DNA from 4 places in the Shewanella spartinae genome. Region 4 is predicted to be linked to each of the others. Evidence: predicted binding sites of a transcription regulator. Region 4 holds the regulator's gene; each other region holds the start of a gene.
The links. Region 4 encodes LexA, which represses DNA repair genes until DNA is damaged. Its sites were predicted from a motif close to TACTGTATNNNNATACAGTA; they were not measured.

Region 1 (3,148 bases), 1.3 Mb from region 4:
GCTCTTTCTGATCTTGAATGGGGCCGCTAGTGGCATATTTCTTAGCAGCCTTCTGTCTCGCCAGTTCGAACCAGTCGCAGTCGCTCTGATTGAGGCTAGACTCGATAATCTCTTTAGTCAGTCCCTTCTGGGACATAGATTGGCGTATCTTGTTCTGACCATGGCCTTTAGCGATATGCGAGCGTAACAAGAGCCCGGCAAACCTGGCATCATCGAGATATCCCTGGCTTTCACATTGACCAAGAACAGCCTCTATCTCGCCATCCAGAAAGCCTTTCTGGTTCAGCTTACTCTTTATCTGATAGCGGGAATAATCGCGGCGGGCCAGGAGGCCCACCGCTACTTGCATCGCCGACATAGTCATTGAGAAACCATAGTCATAACAAAATCATTGTCATTACAAAGCCAAGGTCTTAAGGAAAGGCTTAGTTGACTCGGCGAGCTTAAAATACTTCACCGGTTTCCAGGTCAACGTTCTCATCGCCTGTGGCCGACTGAGCCACCGCTTGACCACCACCCAGCAACATGGCACGTAGTGCCTGGTCGATTTCGGCGCCAATCTCTGGGTTCTCTACCAGGTATTTACCGGCATTGGCACGGCCCTGGCCAATCTTGTCACCCTTGTAGCTGTACCAAGCGCCTGACTTTTCAATCAGCTTGTGCATCACGCCAAGGTCTACCAACTCACCGGTACGGTTAATGCCTTCACCATAAAGGATCTGGAACTCTGCCTGTTTGAATGGCGCGGCAATCTTGTTCTTCACCACCTTAACGCGAGTCTCGTTACCAATGACCTCTTCACGGTCCTTGATGGCGCCGGTGCGGCGAATATCCAGACGAACAGAGGCGTAAAACTTAAGCGCGTTACCACCGGTAGTGGTCTCAGGGTTACCGAACATCACGCCTATCTTCATACGGATCTGGTTGATGAAGATCAGCAAGGTGTTAGATTGCTTGAGGTTACCCGCTAGCTTACGCATCGCCTGACTCATCATACGCGCCGCAAGCCCCATGTGAGAATCACCGATCTCACCCTCAATTTCCGCCTTAGGCGTCAGGGCCGCAACCGAGTCGACGATGATCACATCGACGGCTCCTGAACGAGTCAGAGCATCACAGATCTCAAGCGCCTGCTCACCGGTATCAGGCTGAGAACACAGCAGGTTATCGATATCCACACCGAGTTTTTGTGCGTAGATAGGATCCAGTGCGTGCTCGGCATCGATGAAGGCACAAACCTTACCTTCTCGCTGGGCAGCGGCGATCACTTCCAGTGTCAGGGTGGTCTTACCCGAAGATTCAGGACCATAGATCTCAACGATACGACCCAGTGGCAGACCGCCTGCACCCAATGCAACGTCAAGCGACAGAGAACCCGTTGAGATAGTCTCAACATCCATAGAGCGGTTTTCACCTAGCTTCATGATAGAGCCTTTACCAAACTGCTTCTCAATCTGGCCAAGGACCGCGCTCAGGGCTTTCTCTTTATTCGCATCAATCTTCATTCTGCTTTCCTCTCAATCACAGACGCTGCGCTGTGGGGTATCCGTTAAGTTAAAGCCCGCAGACGGTTTCTGCATCGCTTTAGGCTGTCTCAATATGCAACCTAGTATACTGTACAATCATACAGTATCAAGTGCTGTATGCGATTATTTTTACCTAAGCTCAGACAAAGTCGGCTTACCAGCCCCAGTCGCATTAGCACTAAATTTATCCAAACAGACAGGATAAATGCGCAACCGCCATCAATTTATTGTTAGTATTGTGGCCATTCATTCTGTGCTGGCCGCAGGGCTATGACAGACATTTTTGTAGCAGGATACCTTGGTTAATTCATGAACGCCGTCGATACTCAACATCTTGAAAAGCACACCCCCATGATGCGTCAATATCTGACGCTGAAAGCCGAAACACCCGATATGTTGCTTTTTTATCGTATGGGAGATTTTTACGAGCTCTTCTACGACGATGCTAAGCGGGCCTCTGAGCTGCTGGGGATCTCCCTGACCGCGCGTGGCAAGAGTGGCGGCGATCCTATCCCCATGGCAGGCATCCCCTACCATGCGGTAGAAGGCTATCTTGCTAAGCTTGTGCAGCTCAGGGTATCTGTGGCGATCTGCGAGCAGATAGGCGATCCCGCCACGACCAAGGGGCCGGTAGAACGTAAGATTGTCCGCATCGTCACTCCGGGTACGCTTACAGATGAGGCCCTGCTGCAGGAGCGGCAAGACAACCTGCTGGCCGCCGTCTATCACGGCAAGGTGGGTTTTGGTTACGCGACCCTGGATGTCTCATCCGGACGCTTCGTGGTCACCGAACTTGCCAGCAAAGAGGCGCTGGAAGCCGAGCTGCAACGCACCAATCCAGCGGAGCTACTCTACAGCGAAGATTTCAGCGAGCCGGCTTTGATCGCCTCACTGTCGGGTAAGCGTCGCCGCCCCGAATGGGAGTTCGACTACGACACCAGCTACAAGCTGCTGCTGGAACAGTTCGGTACCAAAGATCTCTATGGCTTTGGCCTGGGAGAAGTCAGGCTATCGCTACAGGCGGCCGGCTGTCTTATCCAGTATGTGAAAGATACCCAGCGCACCTCCCTGCCCCATATCAACGCCATCACCCGCTTCAATCAGTGCGACAGCATAGTACTGGACGCGGCCACCCGTAAGAATCTGGAGTTGACCCGTAACCTGCAAGGCGGTAGCGACAACACCCTAGCCTCGGTACTGGATAACACGGCGACCCCCATGGGCAGCCGCATGTTACAGCGCTGGATCCATGAGCCGCTGCGCAACCATAACATCATCCGCGCCCGTCATGATGCCATAGACGAGTTGCTGGACAACGGTTATCACGAGAACCTGCACGAGCAGCTAAAAGCCCTGGGCGACATAGAGCGTATCACGGCGCGTCTGGCCATTCGTAGTGCCCGCCCGCGTGACTTTGCCCGTCTGCGTCAGGCACTAACCCTGCTGCCCGAAATACAGCAGCAGCTGGCAGACTGCAACAGCCCTCACCTTAAGGCGCTCTCGAGTCACCTGGGCGACTTCCCCGAGGAGCATGCCCTGCTAAGCCGCGCCATCGTCGACAATCCGCCTATGCTGATCCGCGACGGCGGCGTGATCAAAGAGGGCTATCACAGCGAGCTGGA
Region 2 (3,148 bases), 2.3 Mb from region 4:
TTTCCGACTCTAGGCTCTCTGGCTTAAAGTTCCCTCGCTTAGAATTCCCTAACTTAGTGCACCTAGACTCGCGAGTTTCTTTCGGGTTTCTCTTGTTATCACAGGTGACATCTGCAGACAGAGTGAGCGGTAGATGCCTGGCTCCCAGCTGAGCCAACAGTGCATTCTCCCCCAGGGCAAATTGACACTCGAGGCCATAGCCTTGGGCGCTCTTCTGATATTGGCTAATGAGCCTGTCCAGACCGCCGAAGATCTTCGTCATTGAGCCCACCTCCAGCAGCAGGGTATCTGCCACACTGGGCACATCAGAGGATCGACTCGATTTGCTTGCTTTATGTGACTTACTCGGCTTATTTAGCCTATGCTGCTGGGCCTGCTCGAACGGGCAGACAGGCGGCACGACCCTGGCACTGTAGCCATAGCTCCACTGGCACAGCCAATGGCTGGCCTCCTGACTCAAGGAGGGTTCATAGGCCAGCAGTTGCAGCGATGGGCAGAGCGTCTGGGCGGTAGCCAGGCTCTGCCCCGGCTCCACGCCCAGCTTAGCCGCGGCTCTTGAGGCGATCAGGATCTGACTCGACTGACGCTCGAAAAGGGCCAGCTCGTTGCCCTGGGGCAAGCCTTGATGATAGCTTTGATACTGGAGTAACCAGTGGGGAAAATAGACCGCCAGCCACAACATCTACGCACTCCAGGGACCTTGTAAGATCTGACCGCTCTGCTGCTTATTAAGCTTATTTTCCAATCTCTCATCCTGCTGTTTAGTCACATCGAGCATCAGACTCTGGGCCAGCAACTCAGGTAGCAGGAATAAGGAGAAGCGCGGCGCCGGCCAGCCCCCACGGCGCTTTAGAATATCCACCTGGGTCTCGAGAAGCCTATCGTTGCCCATTTTTATGTTAGCTTCGCTACTGGTTTCTATGTTGATTCCTGTGTTGGTTTCTGTGCTGGGTTGCAAGGCGATCCGCAGTGGCACGGGATGAGCCTGCTCCTTGACCTTGCTTGGCAGATAACAGAGACACAGGCTCTCGCCCTTCTCGCAGGCAAGCTGCAAGCGCCTGGCCTGACTGACACTGAGATCCTCGAGCCAACATAAGACCAGAGGCGAGGCGCCGCTGGTTAAGATCTGCTCGAGCGCCCAAAGCTGCTCCTTCGGCGTCTGGGTATCGACCCACAAGAGACAACTGACATCTATCCCCTGCATCGCCAGCGACTGGGGATAAGGCACGTGAGGCGGAGCCACCAGACTCACCAACCCGGCAGCACTTCCCTCCCTCGATTGCCTAGGGATCAGACGGCGCATCAGAGGCAGCGCCAGGCTCAGCTCGCCGATCCCTTCGCTGGAGCAGAAGATCTCGCACAGCCCCTGACTGGGCCAGCCTCCCTGTCCCAGATGGCGATTAAACTCGGGATAGCCGCTGTCCAGCCCCATTTGTTGGGGATGATAGGCATCGCCGCGCCAGAGATCGCTGCGCTGGAGTAAACGTTCAAGTTGAAGATCTGCCAAGGCCATGATGCACCCGCTCTCATTCGGTTCGGTTAAGCGCTCCCTCGGAAATCGGACTATAGGCTTAGACCTAACTTAAGCTATCGCCATGCCTGACGTCCGAGCAACACTCAACAGAAATATCACACAAGCACTGTATATAAACACAGTATATTTATAAATTGGCAGATCGCAAGCAGAGAAACCTAAGATTGGAGTGGAAGCTCATGTCAAAGCATCGTGCCAACAAGCGGCAGACAGGCACAAAAAAACCACCCTAAGGTGGTTTTATCGGTTATCGGTATCGGTTATACCTTTGATTAGCGATATTTCTTTACCTTCTTGAGCGCTATCTGCTGCTTGAGGGGCGACAGATGCTCGATAAAGACCTTGCCATCGAGATGATCCATCTCATGCTGCAGGACGATTGCCAGGAAGTCATCGCTCTCGATCTCAAAGGCCTCTCCCTGGCGGTTAAGTGCCTTGACCTTCACCTTCTCGAAACGTGTCACCTTGGCGCGGTAGCCAGGAATAGAGAGACAACCCTCCTCGCCGACGATCTCACCCGAACGCTCGACGAACTCAGGGTTGATCACCACCATGGGCTGATCGCGATCCTCAGACAGATCGATCACTAAGATGGCGTGTTCGCTGCCCACCTGGGTAGCGGCGAGCCCTATGCCATCGTCTGTGTGGTACATGGTTTCGATCAGATCATCGATAAAACCTTGCACGGCGGCAATGTCTTCTACGGGCTTGGCCTTACGTTTCAGGCGCTCATCGGGAATGGTCAATATATCGAGTACAGGCATAGTCTCAGGTTCTGGTTAATCAAATTAGGCATATAAAGTGGCGCCATTATGACCGAAATCACATTAAAGGCAACCGCAATCGGGTTTTCCCTTCAGGCCATACCCTGCCGGCGACTTGTATTTCATCGCTCAAGTCGATAGCATGACCAGACAAATGTATACAATATACGAGAATAATAATGACGACCCCTATACGTAACCCTCTGCCCAGTACCTTTTATGTGGCCAATACCATGGAGATCTTCGAGCGTCTCGCCTGGTATGGCTTCTTTACCCTCTCCTCCCTCTACATGACCTCTCCTGCTCACCAAGGTGGCTTAGGCTTTAGCGAACAGGAGCGTGGCCTGCTGCAGGGAATGATCCCCTTTTTTCTCTACCTGTTTCCCGTACTTACCGGCGCATTGGCCGATCGCTATGGCTACCGTAAGATGTTTCTTATCGCCTACGCCATCATGTGTCCCAGCTATTTCCTCCTGGGTCAGGTGAGCAGCTTTAGCGGCTTCTTCATCGCCTTCATGGGGGTCGCCATAGGCGCGGCCTGCTTTAAACCTGTGGTGACGGGCACTGTGGCACGCACCACAGATCACACCAACCGCGGCCTGGGTTTTGGCATCTTCTATATGATGGTCAATGTGGGCGGCTTCCTCGGCCCCTTCATCGCAGGTTATGTCCGCGCCATCAGCTGGGACTGGGTCTTCATCATGTCGGCGATCTGGATAGGCATTAACTTCATACCGGCAACCTTCTTCTACCGTGAACCGACGGATCCCCACCAGCAGCGGGGCAAGCCGCTGTCTCAGGTGTTGAGAGACATCCAAGAGGTGCTGGGCAACGCCCGTTTCGCCCTGCT
Region 3 (3,148 bases), 2.0 Mb from region 4:
TACAGTGATATCGAGAGTGTGGTGACTGCGGTCAACGAGATGAGCGCCACCGCGCTCGAGGTGGCCAAGGCGTCTGAGCAGACGGCGTCGGAAACCGAGGCGATGACCCTCAACGTCAAGGCAGGTGAAGACAGCCTGAGCCAGGCCATGGGCTATGTGACTCATATGTCTCAAGAATCCCTGCTGGCTAAGGAGGCCGTGGGTAAGGTGGCGGAAAGCAGCACCAACATCAGCAAGATCCTCGAGGTGATCAGCGCCATCGCCGAGCAGACCAATCTGCTGGCACTTAACGCCGCCATCGAAGCCGCCCGCGCCGGTGAACAAGGCCGGGGCTTCGCCGTGGTCGCCGATGAGGTGCGTGCGCTGGCCTCCAAGACCCAGAGCTCGACCGATGAGATAGGCAAGTTGATCGAGGCGCTGCAGCGCGAGGTCAACAGTGCCTCGCAGATCATCGACCAAGGGGTGGATGGCGCCCAGCGCGCCGTGGCCCAGACAGAGTCGGCCCTGAGTTCACTCAACACCATTGTGAATCAAATTCAGGAGGTCTCCAGCCAGGTGACCCATATCGCCACCGCCGCAGAGGAGCAGAGTGCAGTGACCGAAGAGGTCAGCCGTAACATCACAGGTATCTCAGATTCAGCCTCCGAGCTGGCGAGACTCGCCGACGAGGCCCAGCAGAGCAGTGCCAGCCTGGCGGGCCTGGTAGAGCAGCAACATCAGCAGCTGGGTAAGTTAAAGACCTAAAGCTGAGGTTTTCATATCTGTAATATAGGCGTCTCCTGGGAGGCGCCTTTTTTGTGGTCAGATGGCAGTCGCATCGAATGCCGCGGCTGTGGCTGTGGCAGGGGCAGCGGCCGCGGCAGAGCTAAGTTTTAGCTTATAGAGGCAAGCGCAGGTTAGCGATCACACCGGCATTAGCAACCCCTGGCTTACCCACACCATTAGCCAGAGGCCGAAGAGTAGCCCAAGGGCCGGTCTATGGTGTGCGCCATGCCGGGCGAGGGCAAACAGGGTGCCGGCGCAGCTTAGCAACAGCAGCAGGCTAAATTGCACTAGGGGATCCAGACGCCAGGGAAAGAGGGAGGATGACAGCGAGAGTAACAGCAGCGCCGTCGTCATCAGCGTGGCGTAAATCAGTAGGCGTTCGGGTCGTTGTGGGGTCTTGAGTCGTGTGTGCATATCGGCCTCCGTGAATTGCCCTTAGACTAGCCTTTAGATTAGGCATTGGTGAGAATGATTCTCAACTAAATTTACACGTAAGCATGAGATTGTTTTTCCTATTTGCGCCAGGGCCGCGAGTGGTTTAAAGTTACTGTTAATTTATACAGTAATTGATGTCAGTATGATCCTATACATAGCAGAGAAGCCCAGTCTCGGGCGGGCAATCGCCGATGTGTTACCTAAACCCCACAAGAAGGGCGAGGGCTATATCACGGCGGCCAATGGCGATACCGTCTCCTGGTGCATAGGGCACCTGCTGGAGCAAGCCGAGCCCGACAGCTATGATCCCGCCTTCAAGTCGTGGTCGTTCGACCATCTGCCCATAGTGCCGCAGCAGTGGAAGATGACCCCCAAGAGCAAGACCCGTGGTCAGCTCAGTGTGCTGAGAAAATTGGTCAAGCAGGCCTGTCAGTTGGTGAACGCCGGGGACCCTGACCGTGAAGGTCAGCTGCTGGTGGATGAGGTGATCGCCTATCTGGGGGTCAAGGGCGACAAGCTAGAACAGACCCAGCGCCTGCTGGTGAGCGACCTCAATCCCCAGGCCGTTAAACGGGCCTTGGGGCAGCTGCGTAGCAACCGAGAGTTTATCCCCCTGTCGACCTCGGCGCTGGCGCGCTCCCGCGCCGACTGGCTCTATGGCATGAACATGACCCGCGCCTATACGTTGCAGGGCCGCAAGGTGGGCTATCAGGGAGTGCTCTCTGTCGGTCGGGTGCAGACGCCACTCTTAGGCCTGGTGGTGCGCCGCGATGAGGCCATTGAGAATTTCGTCAGCAAGCCTTTCTACGAGGTGCTGGCCAATCTCTATACCCAAGAACAGGCGCATTTCAAGGCCAAGTGGCAACCCAGCGAGGCCTGTCAGCCCTACATGGATGAGGAGGGGCGGGTGCTGTCGCGCCGTCTGGCGGAAAACGTGGTAGGGCGGATCACAGAGCAGCCTGCCAAGGTCACGGATCTGCAGGCCAAAGATAAGCAGCAGGGGCAACCCTTACCCTATAACCTGTCGTCGCTGCAGATAGATGCGGCGAAGCGATTCGGCATGAGTGCTAAGACGGTGCTCGATACCTGTCAGTCACTGTATGAGAAACATAAGCTGATCACCTATCCGCGCTCCGATAGCCGTTATCTGCCCAAGGAGCAGCTGGCCCTGGCCCCCGTCGTGATCGGCGCCGTGCTCAAGGGGGCTGGCGAACTCACCGCCCAGTGCGCCGCGCCGGATCTTAAGATAGTCTCCAAGGCCTGGAACGATGCCAAGGTGGATGCCCACCACGCCATAGTGCCCACCGAGAAGGTAGCCACCCTGAGCGCCCTGAGTCAGGCCGAGAAACAGATCTACCTGCAACTGGCCCGTCAGTATCTGGCGCAGTTTTACCCCGTCTATCGTTACCATGAGACTCAGGTTGAGGTGGAGATCGCCGGCGGCCATTTTCATACCAAGGCTAAGCAGGAGATCGCCCCCGGCTGGAAACAGCTGTTCCCTAAGCGCAGCGATGACAAGGCCGACGGCGATGAGGCTTTGGCCCTGCTGCCGCCGCTACATAAGGGGCAAGAGCTGCACTCTGGCCTGGGAGAGCTTATCGAGAAGCAGACCCAGCCTCCCAAGGCCTTTACCGATGCCACCCTGCTGAGTGCCATGACGGGGATCAGCCGCTACGTGACTAACCCTGAGATCCGTAAGATCCTCAAGGAAACCGACGGCCTGGGCACAGAGGCGACCCGCGCCGGGATCATCGAGTTGCTGTTCAAGCGTGGCTTTCTGACGCGCCAGGGAAAGTCTATCGTCTCGACCCCGGTCGGTCGCGGCCTCATCAATAGCCTACCCGAATCTGCCACCACGCCTGATATGACGGCGTTGTGGGAGAGTCACCTTGACGCCATCAGCCGTAAAGAGGCCAAGTACCTGAGCTTTATGGCGCCGCTAGTCGAG
Region 4 (3,148 bases):
GGCTTCGGAAAGTACCTGCACCACGATCGGCATGAAGCCGTGATCCTTACCACAAAGCTCGGCGCACTGGCCGCGGTAGATGCCTGGCTTGTCGATGCGGGTCCAGGCCTCGTTGATAAAGCCTGGGTTAGCATCCTTCTTCACCGCGAAGGCCGGGACCCACCAGGAGTGGATCACATCCTCCGAGGTCATCAGGAAGCGGATCTTACGATTGACCGGCAATACCAGTGGCTTGTCGACCTCCAGCAGATAGTGTTCGCCTTTGGTCTCCTTGCCTTCTATCTGTTCTCTGGGGGTCGCCAGCAGGCTGTAGTAGCTGATGTCTTGATCAAAATAGCTGTAGTGCCATTTCCATTGGGAACCTGTGATCTTAATGGTGAGATCGGCATTGCTGGGGTCTTCCATGGCGATGAGGGTCTTGGTGGCCGGGATGGCCATGAGGATCAAGATGACAAAGGGAACGAGCGTCCAGGCGATCTCTACCTTAGTGCTCTCATGAAAGTTTGCCGCAACGGCACCCTTAGAGCGTCTATGGTTGATGATGGCGTAGATCATCACCCCAAAGACGACTAGGCCTATGGCACAACAGATATAGAGAATCGTCATATGAAGGCTAAACACCTTATTGCTGATCTCTGTGACCCCTGATGTCATATTTAGGGGCATATCTGCTGCGAGTATGGTGGGCGTAAATAGCAACGCCAGCAAACAACACAACACTTGCTTCACTAGACTTCTCCTCTGTCAATTGCGAAGGCAACTACAAAGAAGAGCCACACAGTATGTCTCGGCTCTATGCAAACTCTTCAGTTCCCAAAAAAGCAACGATGACTTCAAAGTGCGTCGGTGGTGAATCTCTTGTTCTGCTGGTGGTGACCACGCTTGCACTTACGGCTGAATATATCAGACCAATTTCAGCTTCTATGGGCGAGGTATTACAGGTTCATTTTCGCCGCTCAAGCCGACAACCAAATTGTGCGATATAACAAATAATCGTTGATATCTCTTACTAACTTAATGGCTGTTTAAATATTGATCAAGATCACTTTTATTTTATTTTGCTAAACAAAACAGACACAAAAACGCCCCTTGCGGGGCGTCTGTATGGAAAGGTGGGGCGCGGAATATCAGTGTAGCGAACCGAACAGACTCAAGGTCTGGCCGCTGAGATCCTCTTGGGGAAAAGGGTTGGCAGGTAAGTGACCGTTCGCATCTTCGATCACCACCCCTAGGGCGCGGGTATTCTTGGCAACTATCTGTAGGCGACGACTGTCACGGGCATCCAGGGTTTGTGCCCAGCAGATCACCGCACTGGATGTACCACTTGTGAGGGCTTTTTCCATCGCCCACAGGGTTTCGACCTCATCCTTGGTGTGTACCAAGAGGATGCGATCCATACGCACACCGCCATCGGCCAGCATCTGTTTGTAGCCTATGTTAGGTGGGCTGATCAACACCACCCATTGTCCCTGCTGACTGAGTCTGGCTAGCTCCGGGGTGAGGGCCTGCAGCTCTTGCTTCCCCTGAGTAGAACTTGCCGTAGTCGAGATAGTGTTGCCATCGCCGCGCTTAAGTGAGCTGTCGAGATCGACCCACAGCCCTGGATGGCGTGGCGCCATGCCCATTAGGTTGTTCATTGCCAGTCTCCATTTCGAATAACGCCGACGGCCAGGCCTTCGATGCTCAGGCTCTGGGTGGTGAGGTCCACCACGATAGGGGAATACTCTTCATTTTCGGCATGCAGATAGACGGTTCTGCCACGCCTCTCGAAGCGTTTAACCGTTACATCATCTTCCACGCGCGCCACGACTATCTGGCCGTTTCTTGCCTGTTCGACCTTATGTACCGCGAGTAGATCGCCCTCGAGAATGCCTATATCTTTCATACTGTCACCCCTGACGCGCAGCAGGAAGTCGGCGCTGGGGCGGAACATGCTAGGGTCAACCTGATAGTGTTGCTCCACATGCTCCTGGGCCAGGATGGGCTCACCGGCGGCTACCTGACCTATAAGGGGCAGGCCGAGATCTTCTGGCTCTTCCTCTTGGGTCAGCTTGATGCCACGTGAGGTGCCGGGCATGATTTCGATGCAGCCTTTCTTGGCCAGGGCCTTGAGGTGTTCCTCGGCGGCGTTGGCACTCTTAAAGCCTAAGCGACGCGCAATTTCCGCACGGGTAGGCGGCATGCCCGTGTCGGCAATATTGCGTTTAATCAGATCTAAAATCTCGGCTTGTCTCGGGGTTAAGGGTCTCATGATTAATCCTGTCTTTCCATACAGTACCTGTCAGTATATACAGTATTTTATACAGTGCAAGTATTAACCAGATTTTCTCCCAATCCCATCAAGTGATTAGCGCCTACAGCGTGATTGATTAGCCGAGTTGCGTCTGCTCAAGTGAGAGCAGCAGATGATGATAATCGTCGATGGCCGGGAAGTCGGCAAACTGCTTGTGAGGCTTCTGGCTGTCGGGATTTTTGATCCCCAGCTGGTAGCCGACGCCAGCCTGCTTGGCCGCCTGTAGTATGGGCTCGCTGTCGTCGATAAACAGGCAACGGCTGGGATCCAAGGAGAACTGATTAAACAGGTGACGCCAAAATTGTGGGTGTTCCTTGGGATAGCCGGTGGCGTGACTCGAGAGCATCTCATCGAGTCCCTTAGCCAGCTCTGTATGCTCGAGTTTCAGCGCCAGGCTGTGGGGATGGGCGTTGGTGACCAAGATGCGCCGCTTGCTGTGTCTGGCCAGTGCGGTGAGAAAGGGCATGCTGTCCTGACGCAGCTGGATCCTGTCCACCAGAGTGTGGTGTAAAGCCAGGATGTCCAAATCCAGCTCCTGTTGCCAATATTCAAGGCAATACCACTCCAGGGTGCCGAACACCTTGGCGTAGGCATCCTCCACCAGTTGTTGGGCGTCGGCCTTTGGGATCTGCCTTTGTTCACACAAGGCCTGAGGCACCAGGCTAAGCCAGAAATGGTTGTCGAAATGCAGATCCAACAGGGTGCCGTCCATATCCAGCAGCACGGTATCTATCTTATTCCAGGGAAACATAAAGCGAGTAAAAAAATTCCTTGGTTTGAGTTGTGGATTAGGCCCATCATAGTAAGATTGAGTGGTTAAGCAAACGCCATTTTTATCAGGAAGTTTCATGCCGG

Region 1: the regulator LexA is predicted to act here: its motif matches at 1,613-1,632, upstream of recA (recombinase RecA).
Region 2: the regulator LexA is predicted to act here: its motif matches at 1,639-1,658, upstream of imuA (translesion DNA synthesis-associated protein ImuA).
Region 3: the regulator LexA is predicted to act here: its motif matches at 1,311-1,330, upstream of K0I31_RS11995 (DNA topoisomerase III).

The regions. Positions count from the first base shown of each region.
Region 1 is NZ_CP080418.1:1,400,657-1,403,804, reverse strand. It holds gene recX (recombination regulator RecX) at 1-364, opposite strand, end outside; gene recA (recombinase RecA) at 444-1,505, opposite strand; gene mutS (DNA mismatch repair protein MutS) at 1,836-3,148, shown strand, end outside.
Region 2 is NZ_CP080418.1:2,467,801-2,470,948, forward strand. It holds gene K0I31_RS11005 (Y-family DNA polymerase) at 1-682, opposite strand, end outside; gene imuA (translesion DNA synthesis-associated protein ImuA) at 683-1,507, opposite strand; gene def (peptide deformylase) at 1,807-2,298, opposite strand; gene K0I31_RS11020 (MFS transporter) at 2,478-3,148, shown strand, end outside.
Region 3 is NZ_CP080418.1:2,724,355-2,727,502, reverse strand. It holds gene K0I31_RS12005 (methyl-accepting chemotaxis protein) at 1-744, shown strand, start outside; gene K0I31_RS12000 (hypothetical protein) at 904-1,179, opposite strand; gene K0I31_RS11995 (DNA topoisomerase III) at 1,343-3,148, shown strand, end outside.
Region 4 is NZ_CP080418.1:135,709-138,856, forward strand. It holds gene coxB (cytochrome c oxidase subunit II) at 1-729, opposite strand, end outside; gene K0I31_RS00630 (cell division inhibitor SulA) at 1,128-1,637, opposite strand; gene lexA (transcriptional repressor LexA) at 1,634-2,251, opposite strand; gene yrfG (GMP/IMP nucleotidase) at 2,370-3,044, opposite strand; gene nudE (ADP compounds hydrolase NudE) at 3,142-3,148, shown strand, end outside.